DNA from 3 places in the Niveispirillum sp. CC-CTL257 genome. Region 1 is predicted to be linked to each of the others. Evidence: predicted binding sites of a transcription regulator. Region 1 holds the regulator's gene; each other region holds the start of a gene.

The links. Region 1 encodes PhoB, which activates phosphate uptake and scavenging genes when phosphate is short. Its sites were predicted from a motif close to TNTCATAAAACTGTCA; they were not measured.
Region 2: oppB (oligopeptide ABC transporter permease OppB) is a predicted target of PhoB. The motif match lies at 1,641-1,656, and genes of this name have one in related genera.
Region 3: ABC729_RS23895 (DUF47 domain-containing protein) is a predicted target of PhoB. The motif match lies at 2,148-2,163, and genes of this name have one in related genera.

Annotation. Positions count from the first base shown of each region.
Region 1 is NZ_JCAJXE010000001.1:236,904-241,117, forward strand. Features, by position in the region: gene pstB (phosphate ABC transporter ATP-binding protein PstB) at 1-734, shown strand, start outside; gene phoU (phosphate signaling complex protein PhoU) at 877-1,602, shown strand; gene phoB (phosphate regulon transcriptional regulator PhoB) at 1,646-2,353, shown strand; gene ABC729_RS01145 (pyridoxal-phosphate dependent enzyme) at 2,409-3,776, opposite strand; gene ABC729_RS01150 (elongation factor P hydroxylase) at 3,857-4,214, opposite strand, start outside.
Region 2 is NZ_JCAJXE010000001.1:4,740-8,953, forward strand. Features, by position in the region: gene ABC729_RS00030 (M2 family metallopeptidase) at 1-581, opposite strand, end outside; gene oppB (oligopeptide ABC transporter permease OppB) at 641-1,612, opposite strand; gene acnA (aconitate hydratase AcnA) at 2,109-4,214, shown strand, end outside.
Region 3 is NZ_JCAJXE010000004.1:788,510-792,723, reverse strand. Features, by position in the region: gene ABC729_RS23905 (alpha/beta hydrolase) at 1-303, opposite strand, end outside; gene ABC729_RS23900 (inorganic phosphate transporter) at 389-1,384, opposite strand; gene ABC729_RS23895 (DUF47 domain-containing protein) at 1,397-2,050, opposite strand; gene ABC729_RS23890 (NUDIX hydrolase) at 2,250-2,678, shown strand; gene rutA (pyrimidine utilization protein A) at 2,878-3,957, shown strand; gene rutB (pyrimidine utilization protein B) at 3,954-4,214, shown strand, end outside.

The sequences.
Region 1 (4,214 bases):
ACGTGAAGGTCTATTACGGTGCCAAGCGCGCCCTGCACGGCGTCAATGTCGATCTGTACCAGAACGAGGTTCTGGCCATGATCGGCCCGTCGGGCTGTGGCAAGTCCACGTTCCTGCGGACGCTGAACCGCATGAACGACACGATCGATATCTGCCGCGTCGAAGGCAAGATCCTGTTGGATGGCGAGGACATCTATGACCCCAAGCTGGACGTGGTGCAGCTGCGCGCCCGGGTGGGCATGGTGTTCCAGAAGCCGAACCCGTTCCCGAAATCGATCTATGAGAATGTGACTTACGGACCGAAGCTGCATGGCCTTGCCACCCGCAAGGACGAGTTCGACGCCATCGTCGAAACCTCGCTGAAGCGCGCCGGCCTGTGGAACGAGGTCAAGGACCGCCTGCATGAGCCGGGCACCGGCCTGTCAGGTGGTCAGCAGCAGCGCCTGTGCATCGCGCGCGCCGTCGCCGTCAGCCCGGAAGTCATCTTGATGGACGAGCCCTGCTCGGCCCTGGACCCCATCGCCACCGCGCATATCGAAGAGCTGATCGACGAGCTGCGGGAGAGCTTCACCATCGCCATCGTCACCCACAACATGCAGCAGGCCGCCCGCGTTTCGCAACGCACGGCCTTCTTCCATCTGGGTGATCTGGTCGAGGTGGGTGACACCGAGGAAATCTTCACCAACCCGCGCGACGAGCGCACCCAGGGCTACATCACCGGCCGTTACGGTTGATGCGTCATGCTGTAGGTCAGGTCGAGGCGTAAGCTGCGCCCTGACAGGCAAGGATTGAAAGCTTTGCTGTCAGGGCTCGCTCGCGCTCGACCTGACCTACGGGTGATTGCCGACCTGCCCCACAGATCAAGGACCCATGTCCATGTCGCCGACCGAACATACCGTCAAGTCCTTTGAGGCGGAATTGCAGCGCCTGTCCAACCTGATCGCCCAGATGGGCGGCGTGGTGGAAGCGCAGGTGGAAGCGGCTGTGCAGGCCGTGGGCCGCCGCGATGTCGAGGGCGCCACCAAGGTTATGCAGGGCGATACCCGCCTGGACGAGTTCGAGCGCCAGATCGAGCATGACGCCATCCGCATGCTGGCGCTGCGCGCACCGGTCGGTGTGGATCTGCGCGAAGTGCTGGCGGCGCTGAAAATCTCCGCCGATCTGGAACGCACGGGCGATTATGCCGCCAATATCGCCAAGCGCTCCATCGCCCTGGCGCAGCTTCCCGTGATGCGCCCCGCCGGGACCATCCCGCGCATGGGACGTCTGGTGCAGGAAATGCTGAAGGACGTGCTGGATGCCTATATCGACCGCGATGTCGATAAGGCCGTGGCCGCCTGGCACCGGGATGAAGAGCTGGATGATCTCTACACCAGCCTGTTCCGCGAGGTCCTGACCTACATGATGGAAGATCCGCGCAACATCACGCCCTGCACGCATCTTCTGTTTATCGCCAAGAACCTGGAACGCGCCGGCGACCACGCGACGAACATCGCCGAGACGGTGCATTTCCTGGTCCGGGGCCAGCCGCTGACGGCGGAACGGCCCAAGAGCGACAAGTCCAGCTTCACCATCATTGAACCGGTGGACAGCGAGGGCTGAAACGGCCTCTCCCTGTCACCCCATCTAGCGCCAAGGGACCCCGATGAACGCCGCCTTGAAGCCGCTGATCCTGGTTGTTGAAGACGAGGCCGATCTCGTCACGCTGCTGTCCTACAATCTGGAACGCGAAGGGTTCCGGGTCATCACCGCCGGTGACGGGGAAGAAGCCCTGCTGCTGGCCGATGAGCGCAGCCCGCATCTGATCCTGCTGGACTGGATGCTGCCGCTGATGAGCGGGCTGGAGGTCTGCCGCCAGTTGCGCCGCAATCCCAAGACCCGCGAGACGCCCGTCATCATGCTGACGGCGCGCGGGGAAGAGGCGGACAAGGTCCGTGGACTGAACAGCGGGGCGGATGATTACCTGTCCAAGCCGTTCAGCCCCACCGAACTGGTGGCCCGCATCCGCGCTGTCCTGCGCCGCGCCTCGCCGGGTCTGGCCGAAGAATTGCTGCGCTTCTCCGACATCTCCATGGATTTGGCGGCCCACCGGGTGCGCCGGGGCGGTCGCGATATCCATCTAGGGCCGAAAGAATTCGCCCTGCTGCGCCATTTCATGCAGCATCCAGGGCGCGTTTTCTCCCGCGAGCAGCTGCTGGATATCGTCTGGGGCCACGATGTCTATGTCGAGCTGCGCACCGTTGACGTCCACATCCGCCGTCTGCGCAAGGCCCTGAACGAGACGGAAGAACAGGATGTGATCCGCACCGTCCGCTCGGCGGGCTATGCGTTGGATAACAAGACGACGATGTGATGTGAAAAGGGCCGCCTGATAGGGCGGCCCTTCTGGTATGGGAGCGACCCCGCTTTCACCCCAACTGCCGGCGCAGATGGTTCAGCACGTCGGTGCGGGTCAACAGGCCCAGGAACACGGGGCCATCCATGATGATGGCCACCATGTTGCGGTTGAACAGGGCGCGCAGGTCGGCCATGGTCGCGGTCACGGGCAGGGTTTCCAGCCGGTTGACCATGGCGGTATAGACCTTGTCGCGGAAGCGGGCCGGGTCCTTTTCGACATGCAGCAGCAGGTCGCTTTCATCCAGGATGCCGATTACCCGCTCGCCCTCCATGACGGGCAACTGTGACACGTCGGAGATGCGCATCCGCTTGTAGGCGGTCAGCAGCGTATCCTCCGGCCCCACGGTGACCACTTGGCCCTTGTCGAAACGGCGGGTCATCAGGTCGCGCAGGTCATTGTGGCGTTCACGCGGGGTGAAGCCGTGATCTTCCATCCAGGCGTCATTGAACATCTTCGACAGGTACTTGTTGCCCGTGTCGCAGACGAAGGTGATGACCTTCTTGGGCGTCGTCTGTGCCCGGCAATATTTCAGCGCCGCCGCGAACAGCGTGCCCGATGAGGACCCGGCCAGGATGCCCTCCAGCCGCAGCAGATCGCGTGCGGCAGTCAGGCTTTCGGTGTCGCTGACATAATAGGCGGCCTTGGCGTACTGGAGGTCGCAGATGGGGGGTACGAAATCCTCGCCCACGCCTTCAACGACCCAGGAACCCGGCTCGTCATGCGTGCCCTTGTTCACAAGGTCAGCGATGATGGAGCCAACCGGGTCGGCGATGACCATGGCGGTCTTGGGGCTGGCCTTCGCGAAGAAGGCACCCAGGCCCGTGAAGGTGCCGCCAGAGCCGATGCCGGCCACCACCGCGTCGATATCGCCATCCATCTGGCGCAGCATTTCCGGGCCGGTCCATTCCTCGTGCGCGCGGGGATTGGCCGGATTGGCGAACTGGTTCACATAGAAGCTGCCGGGGATTTCATTCGACAGGCGCTCGGCAATATCCTGGTAATAGGCGGGGTGACCCTTGCCCACATCCGACCGCGTGATGTGGATTTGAGCGCCCAGGGCACGCAGATTGTTGATCTTCTCGGTGGCCATCTTGTCCGGGATGACCAGGATCAGGCGGTAACCCTTGGCGGCGCAGACCAGGGCCAGACCCAGGCCGGTATTGCCGGCCGTCGCCTCGATAACGGTACCGCCGGGGGCCAGCTTGCCCTCTGCCTCCGCCGCCTCGATCATCTTCAGCGCGATACGGTCCTTGATGGAGCCGCCGGGATTCTGGTTTTCCAGCTTCAGATACAGCTCGCACGGACCGGTATCGAAACGGGTGACGCGGACGATCGGGGTGTTGCCGATCATGGACAGGATGGCGGGTGCGCCGGACATGTTTCCCCCTGGGGCAAATGGTTTTGCCTTCAGGGAACCGCATCCTCAAACCACCCGCAAGGGGGTGTGAAATAACGAAATCAAGCTGCGGCGCGGGCGCGATCCACGCACGATTCCGGCGGAATTGGCCGCCCATCCGCACTGATCAATCCCGCCTGGAAAAGGGCTTCGACATTGTCGGCCAGATTCTCGGCACAGGATGGCCGTTCCCAACCCTCCAGCCAGTTCTGTTCCAGGAAGGCAAGGATGGCGGGCTGGCTCAGTTCCACCTCCCACAGGATGCCCAGGAGCGATGCCAGGGCCTCCTCCCGGATCTGCTCTTCCTTGCCCACCGCGATGGCGCTATTCGCCTCCTCCACGCGGCCGGATTCGGGACCGGCCCCCAGACCGAAATCGATCAGGGACCGGCGCGCGGGCGGGGCGACCAGCCAGTGCGCC
Region 2 (4,214 bases), 230 kb from region 1:
TAGAGCGGCTTCATCTCCTGCCCGACCTTGTGCCAGCCGGCCCAGAGCCGCTTCAGCTCCTTCTCGTCACGCGAGGTGCGGAAGACATCGTCGATCTCGTCCAGGGTCAGGCAGTCGCTGCCATCGTCGCGGCAGACCTTCCCAGTGGCGTACAACTCGCCCAGCTTGGCGTCCAGCTCGGCCAGTTCCTTGTTCAGGGCCGGATCGGCGGGGGAGGGCAAGGCGGTTTCCAGGCGCAGCAGGTTCAGCTTGCGCGCCACATCGGCCGGCAGTTCCAGGCCCACGAACCGCTTGCTCTCTGCCGTCAGGCGGGACACCAGCGCGCTGTAGGACGCGTTGCTGTCGGCGGCCAGGGCCAGCGTGTCCGGCGTGATATAGGTGTTCTGAACCCATGCCATACGGTACGCCTTTTCGCGCGCGGCACCCAGCTCGGCTTCGGCCTTGGCGACGAAGGCGGTGGCCTCCTCCACGGTGGGCTTGGCCGGCGTGGCGGCCTGCTTGTCGCCCGGCTGCCCACAGGCCGCCAGGATCATCATGGCACCGAAGGCGACGCCGGTGCGGAGGTGCTTGGTGATGCGCATGGACCCCTGTCCTTCCCTGCTGAACGTTGGCTTGTTGTTGATTTTGTTGTTGTTATTTCTCAATCGTACCGAACGCGCGGGTCCATCAGGCCATAGACCAGATCGACCAGCAGGTTCATCAGCACGATGAGGCTGCCATAGGTAATGACGGTGCCCATCACCAGCGTGTAATCGCGGTTGATGGCACCCTGCACGAAGTAGCGGCCAATGCCCGGCAGGCCGAAAATCTGTTCAATCACCACCGACCCCGTCACCAGCCCGGCAATGGCCGGCCCCAGATAGGAGATGACGGGCAGCAATGCCGCACGCAGCGTGTGGCGCGTGATGATCAGATGTTCGGGCAGGCCCTTGGCATGGGCCGTGCGCACGAAGTTGGAGCGCAGCACCTCCACCATGCCGCCGCGCGTCAGGCGGCTGATGATGGCGATCTGCGGCAAGGACAGGGCGATGACCGGCAGCACCAGATTGCGCAACGACCCGTCACCCAGACCCGCCACCGGGAGCCAGCCCAGATAAATGCCGAACACCAGGGTCAGCAGCGGGGCCATCACGAAGTTCGGGATGGTGATGCCCACCATGGCCACACCCATGATGGAATAGTCGGTGCGCGTGTTCTGGCGCATGGCGGCCAGGATGCCCAAGGTGCAGCCGATCACCACCGCCAGCGTGATGGCCGAAAGGCCCAGCTTCAGCGACACCGGGAAACCCGTCCCGATCAGTTCGGAGACCGAGAAATCCTTATAGGTGAAGGAGGGGCCGAAATCGCCCTGCACCGCATTGCCCAGATAGATCAGGAACTGCTGCCAGACCGGCTTGTCCAGATTATAGGCCGCCTTCAGGTTCGCCTCGATCTCCGGCGGCAGCACGCGTTCGCTGTCGAACGGGCCGCCCGGCGCCGAATGCATCAGGAAGAACGACAAAGCCACGATCACCAGCAATGTCGGGATCGCTTCCAGCAAGCGCCGGACAGTGTAAGACAGCATCGACAGGGTCCCTCCATCGCGCCTCGGTTCCCGCATGGTATCAGCCATGCAACGAACGCATCCCGCGCGGACGGCATGACATCTCTGTGAAAAAGTCCGCCCTGTCAACCGTGCCACCGCAAAAGAGATATTATTTCAAAACCGGTGATGCAGGCGGGTCATTCACCAATTTATGGGAGCGGGGTTAGGAAATTTTTGGGCTTAAGGCACGCACGCCGTCGGTCGGATTGAGGCGTAAGCCGAGCCCCGACAAGCGATGGTCGCTGATTGGTGTCAGGGCCCGCCTCCGGCTCGACCTGACCCACGGTATCCAGGAGGGGGTGAACCCAATTAAGATCGTTTCGCAACAAGTCGTAAATCCATCCCGATCTGTACAAAAATCGGGGGCTGATCCCCTCAACCTGCCCTTTCCCCGCACCGCAAAAAGCGCTAAACCACGCTCCGAAAATGCCATCCTGGCAGATCGTCGGTCCCGGACGCTGGAGCCGGGGCGAGTAGGGTCTGCCATTTACCCCCGCGACCCCGTTGGAGGAGTCACCCCCCGATGTCCACGTTCACCGGCACCGACAGCCTGAAGACCCGCCGCACGCTTTCCGTCGGCGGCAAGTCCGTTGATTATTTCAGCATTCCCGAAGCGGAGAAGGCCGGTCTGGGCGATGTGTCGCGCCTGCCCTTCTCGATGAAGGTCCTGCTGGAAAACCTGCTGCGCTTCGAAGATGGGCGCACGGTGAGCGTTGAGGACGTGAAGGCCGTCGCCCAGTGGCTGGTCGACAAGCGGTCCGACCGCGAGATCGCCTATCGCCCGGCCCGCGTGCTGATGCAGGATTTCACGGGCGTGCCTGCCGTCTGCGATCTGGCCGCGATGCGCGAGGCGATGGTGGCCCTGGGTGGCGACCCGACCAAGATCAACCCGCTGACGCCCGTCGATCTGGTCATCGACCATTCCGTCATGGTGGACAGCTTCGGCACGCCGCAGGCCTTCGACGAGAATGTCGAGCTGGAATTCCAGCGCAATGGTGAGCGTTACGAGTTCCTGCGCTGGGGCCAGAAGGCGTTCAACAATTTCCGCGTGGTCCCGCCGGGCACCGGCATCTGCCATCAGGTGAACCTGGAATATCTGGCCCAGACCGTCTGGACCGATACCGACCAGACCGGCGCCACCGTCGCCTATCCCGACACGCTGGTCGGCACCGACAGCCACACCACCATGGTCAACGGCATGGCCGTCCTGGGCTGGGGCGTGGGCGGTATCGAGGCGGAAGCCGCGATGCTGGGCCAGCCGATCTCGATGCTGATCCCGGAAGTTGTCGGCTTCAAGCTGACCGGCAAGCTGCGTGAGGGTGCGACCGCCACCGATCTGGTGCTGACCGTCACCCAGATGCTGCGCAAGAAGAAGGTGGTGGGCAAGTTTGTCGAGTTCTATGGCCCCGGCCTGGACGCGCTGACCCTGGCCGACCGTGCGACGATCGCCAACATGGCTCCGGAATATGGCGCCACCTGCGGTATCTTCCCGATCGACGCCGAGACCATCCGCTTCCTGCACTTCACGGGCCGCGACGCCGACCGCGTGGCGCTGGTCGAGGCCTATGCCAAGGCCCAGGGCATGTGGCGCGATGCGTCCTCGCCCGATCCGGTCTTCACCGACACGCTGGAACTGGACCTGGGTTCGGTGGAGCCGTCGCTGGCCGGGCCGAAGCGTCCGCAGGACCGCGTGCTGCTGTCCAACGTCACCAAGGAATTCGGTGAATTCCTGGCCACCGATGTGGGTAACCGCCCCGTCAGCCAGCCGACCGACGTTGCCGGTGCCGATTACAAGCTGGATCACGGCCATGTTGTGATCGCCGCTATCACGTCCTGCACCAACACCTCCAACCCGTCGGTGCTGTTCGCCGCCGGTCTGGTGGCCAAGAAGGCGGTGGAACTGGGCCTGAAGACCAAGCCCTGGGTGAAGCCCTCGCTGGCCCCTGGGTCCCAGGTCGTGACCGATTACCTGAACGCCGCCGGCCTGACCCCGTATCTGGATCAGCTGGGCTTCAATTTGGTCGGCTATGGCTGCACCACCTGCATCGGCAATTCCGGCCCCCTGCCGGACCCGATTGCCGCCGCTGTGGATGCTGGCAAGCTGACCGTGGCGTCGGTCCTGTCCGGCAACCGCAACTTTGAAGGCCGTGTCAGCCCGCAGGTCCGCGCCAATTATCTGGCCTCCCCGCCGCTGGTGGTGGCCTATGCCCTGGCCGGCACCCTGCACCTGGACATCTCCAAGGACCCGATTGGCAAGGGCAAGGACGGCCAGGACGTGTTCCTGAAGGACATCTGGCCGACGAACAAGGAGATCGAGGACACGATCGCCCAGTTCCTGACGCGCGAAATGTTCGTCAGCCGCTATGCCAACGTGTTCCTGGGGCCGGAGCAGTGGCAGAAGATCAAGACCGTCGAAGGCATGACCTATAAGTGGGACGAGAAGTCGACCTACGCCAAGCGTCCGCCGCTGTTCGACGGCATCACCATGACGCCCGGTTCCGTGTCCGACGTGAAGGGTGCCCGTGCCCTGGCCATCCTGGGTGACAGCATCACCACCGACCATATCTCGCCCGCTGGCAACATCAAGAAGACCAGCCCCGCCGGTGAATACCTGCTGGAAAACGGCGTG
Region 3 (4,214 bases), on a different contig from region 1:
ATTCCAGACGGCAATGCCCTGGTCGCGCAGGGCCGCCGACATCGGCCCCATCAGGTCGAACCCCGCATATTCCGCCAGCCAGCAGCCGCCATGCACCAGCACGACCAGCGGATGCGGCCCGTTGCCCTTGGGCAGCCAAAGCTCACCGAACTGCTGCGGTGCCGGGCCATAGGCGATGCGGACATCGCCGCTCATCTTCGGGCGCTTCGACAGTTCCTGATAGGTGAGCAGCGGTGGCAGGTCAGCGGTCATGGCGGGCACCGGTAACAGCAGGGTGAACAGCAAGGCAAACAGACGACACATGATCTGTGGGCACCTTCTGTCGGTCCCGTCCCACCCCTGCGGGCGGACGGGACCTTGGGTCAAACATCCCGCCATGGATGCGTGGTTACAGCACGCGCGTCAACCAGTAGAAGCCTGCCCCCACGGCGGCCGCCGCCGGCATGGTCAGGACCCAGGCCACCAGGATGCCCTGTGCCAGACCCCAGCGCACGGAAGAGGCGCGCTGCGCCGACCCGACGCCAACAATGGCCCCGGTAATGGTGTGGGTGGTGGAGACGGGAACACCCAGATATGTGGCCGTAAACAGGGTGATGGCCCCTGCCGTCTCGGCACAGCTGCCATGGACGGGCTTCAGTTCCGTCAGGCGCGACCCCATGGTCTTCACGATCTTCCAGCCGCCGAACAGCGTGCCCAGACCCATGCAGAACTGGCAGGAAATGACCACCCAGAACGGCACATGGAATCCGTCGGGCATATAGCCCTGGCTGAACAGCAGGACGGCGATGATGCCCATGGTCTTCTGCGCGTCATTGCCGCCATGGCCCAGGCTGTAGAGCGAGGCCGAGACGATCTGCACGCTGCGGAATACCTTGTCCACTTTGAAGGGGGAGAAGCGGCGGAACACCCAGGAGACGATGACCATCAGGATGATGGCCAGCACAAAGCCGACCGTGGGCGAAATCACGATGGCCACCGCCGTCTTGATCAGGCCCGAACCGACCACCCCGAACCCGGCCTTGGCCACACCAGCCCCGACCAGACCGCCCACCAGCGCGTGGGAGGAGGAGGAAGGGATACCGCCCAGCCAGGTGACGATGTTCCAGATGATCGCCCCCATCAGGGCCGCGAAGATCACCGAGGCGTCGATGACATTGGCATCGACAATGCCCTTGCCGATGGTATTGGCGACATGCGTGCCGAAAAACACAAAGGCGATGAAGTTGAAGAATGCCGCCATGATCACGGCATTGCGCGGCGACAGCACGCGCGTCGACACCACCGTGGCAATAGAATTGGCCGCGTCATGCAGGCCGTTCAGGAAATCGAAGGCCAGCGCCAGCGCGATCAGGCCGATCAGGATCGGCAGGGAGATCAGTTCCATGGGAGGCGCCGATCAGACATTATCGACGATGATGCTGTCGACGATGTCGGCGACATCCTCGCCCGCATCCAGCACGGCTTCCATCAGCTCCAGGATCTCGCGGATCAGGGCCTGACGATAGGTGATGGGGGCATCCAGACCGCCGCTTTCCTGACGCAGGCGCGATTTGGCGGCGCGCAGGATCTTGTCGCTGTCGCTCTCCAGTTCGGAAATCTCGCGCGTCATGCGGGTCATTTCCGCGACATGGCGGGGAATGTCACGCAGCTTGGGCAGGCATTCCGGCAGGATGGTGGCGCAGCGCACGATCAGGTCCGACAGGGCATGCATCTCGGCCGTATATTCCATCGGGCCGGCTTCGGTGATGTGACGGGCCACGTCCTGGATCAGGTCGATGATGTCATCCATGCGCTTGGCCAGATCCTGGATGTCGGACCGGTCGAAAGGCACGATGAAGGAACGGTGGACAGCCGCCTGGATCTCCTTGGTGATCTTGTCGGCGTCATTCTCGGCCTGATGGATGCGCTGGAACCGCATCTCCAGCTGATCGCCATTCTTGACCAGATCGCGCAGCGCCTCTGCGGCAACCAGGATCAGGCGGGCATGGTCGGTGAAATGGTCGAAAAACCGTTCTTCGCGGGGCATCATGGCCCGGAACAGGCTCAGCATCTTCTATCCCGATAACGCATTGGCAAGGGGCACTGACGGCGTACCGCCGCAGTCTGGGCCCCCTGTAGCATTGAATGGCCCGTCTCTGTAATGTTAATGTCACAAAACGGTCATGTTGAGCCAAGATACTGGGTGATTATCCGTGGCACTAAGAACGGATAGCTATTCAGGCAGTTCGTTCAGGGTGTAAAAGCAGTAAATGGGTGATCGTAAAAACACAGTCCAGCATGCGGCCCTGCCGTTCCGCATGACCGAAACCGGCCCGCAGATCCTTCTGGTCACCTCGCGTGAGACGCGGCGGTGGATCATTCCCAAGGGCTGGGCCAAGAAGAATGTCGAACCGCATGAGATGGCCGCCATCGAAGCGTTCGAGGAAGCGGGCGTGCGCGGCAAGATCAAGAAGAAGGCCGTGGGCGAATACCGCTATGACAAGCGGTTGGACGATGGCAGCACCGTCACCTGCGACGTATCGGTCTTCCCGCTGGAAGTGACGACGGAACTCCCCGACTGGCCCGAACGCCCCCAACGCGACCGCCGCTGGTTCCCCCCCGCCGAAGCCGCCATGCTGATCTCCGAGCCGGGGCTGGTGGATATTTTCCAGAAACTGGCGGTGAAGTGGGAGGATTGAGCCCTCCGCCCAATTTCCCGCCATCTGCCGCTTTTCCTGGCACCTTCGCCGCAACAGGCGTAGCATCTCCCCCAACCGGTCACGCATAACGACCGGGCTTTGCCATGATTTCCGCCATTCACACGCCTTTGGCACGGAACCTGCGAAGCTGATCGGCTTTCCCACGTTTCGACCCAAGGTCACTTTCAGGGGAGGCAGGATGGAGATCGGTGTTTTCATTCCCATTGGGAATAATGGCTGGCTGCTGTCGGAGAACGCGCCACAATACAAGCCCAGTTTTGATCTGAACAAACAGATCACCCTGTCGGCGGAAAAGCACGGTCTGGATTTCGTGTTGTCGATGATCAAGCTGCGCGGCTTTGGCGGCAAGACGGAATTCTGGGATCATAATCTGGAAAGCTTTACCTTGATGTCAGGTCTGGCCGCTGTGACCAGCCGCATCAAGATCTACGCCACCGCCGCGACTCTGGTCATGCCGCCCGCCATCGTGGCCCGCATGGCCTCCACCATCGACAGTATTTCGGGCGGTCGCTTCGGCGTGAACCTCGTCACCGGCTGGCAGCGGCCGGAATATTCGCAGATGGGCATGTGGCCGGGGGATGAGCATTTTGCCAACCGCTACGACTATCTGGCCGAATACGCCACCATCCTGCGCGAATTGTGGGGCACGGGCCGCAGCGACCTGAAAGGCAAGTACTTTCAAATGGATGATTGCCGCCTGTCGCCGCGTCCGCAGGCCGATGTGAAGCTGATCTGCGCCGGATCGTCCAATGCCGGCATGGCCTTTTCCGCGCAATATGCCGACTATAATTTCTGCTTCGGCATGGGCGTGAACACGCCCACCGCCTTCGCCCCCACTGTGGAACGTATGCGGGTGGCGGCGGAGAAGACGGGGCGCGATGTCTCCTCCTATGTCCTGTTCATGATCATCGCCGATGAAACGGACGAGGCCGCCCGCGCAAAATGGGAAAGCTACAAGGCGGGTGCCGATCAGGAAGCCATTGCCTGGCTGGGCCTGCAGGGTGCCGCCGACACCAAATCCGGCTCCGACACCAATGTCCGGCAGATGGCCGACCCCGTTTCCGCCGTGAACATCAACATGGGCACCCTGGTCGGGTCCTATGAAACCGTGGCGAAGATGCTGGACGAGGTGCCGACGGTGCCCGGCACGGGTGGCGTGCTGCTGACCTTCGATGATTTTGTGAAGGGGGTGGAGGATTTCGGTACCCGCATCCAGCCATTGATGAAATGCCGTCAGCATATCAAGGGGCTGGCATGAGCAGCGCCGGGTATGAACCACCGGCGGAACGCTCAAAATCGGTCACTCTGCCCGCCCGCCCGGAGCCGATCCGCCTGAACCCGGCGGAAACCGCCGTCATTGTCGTGGATATGCAGAATGCCTATTCCACGCCCGGCGGTTATGTCGATCTGGCCGGGTTCGACATCTCGGGCGCGCGCGGCACCATCGCCAATATCAAGCGCACGCTGGATGCCGCCCGCGCGGCTGGTGTCCTGGTCGTCTATTTCCAAAATGGC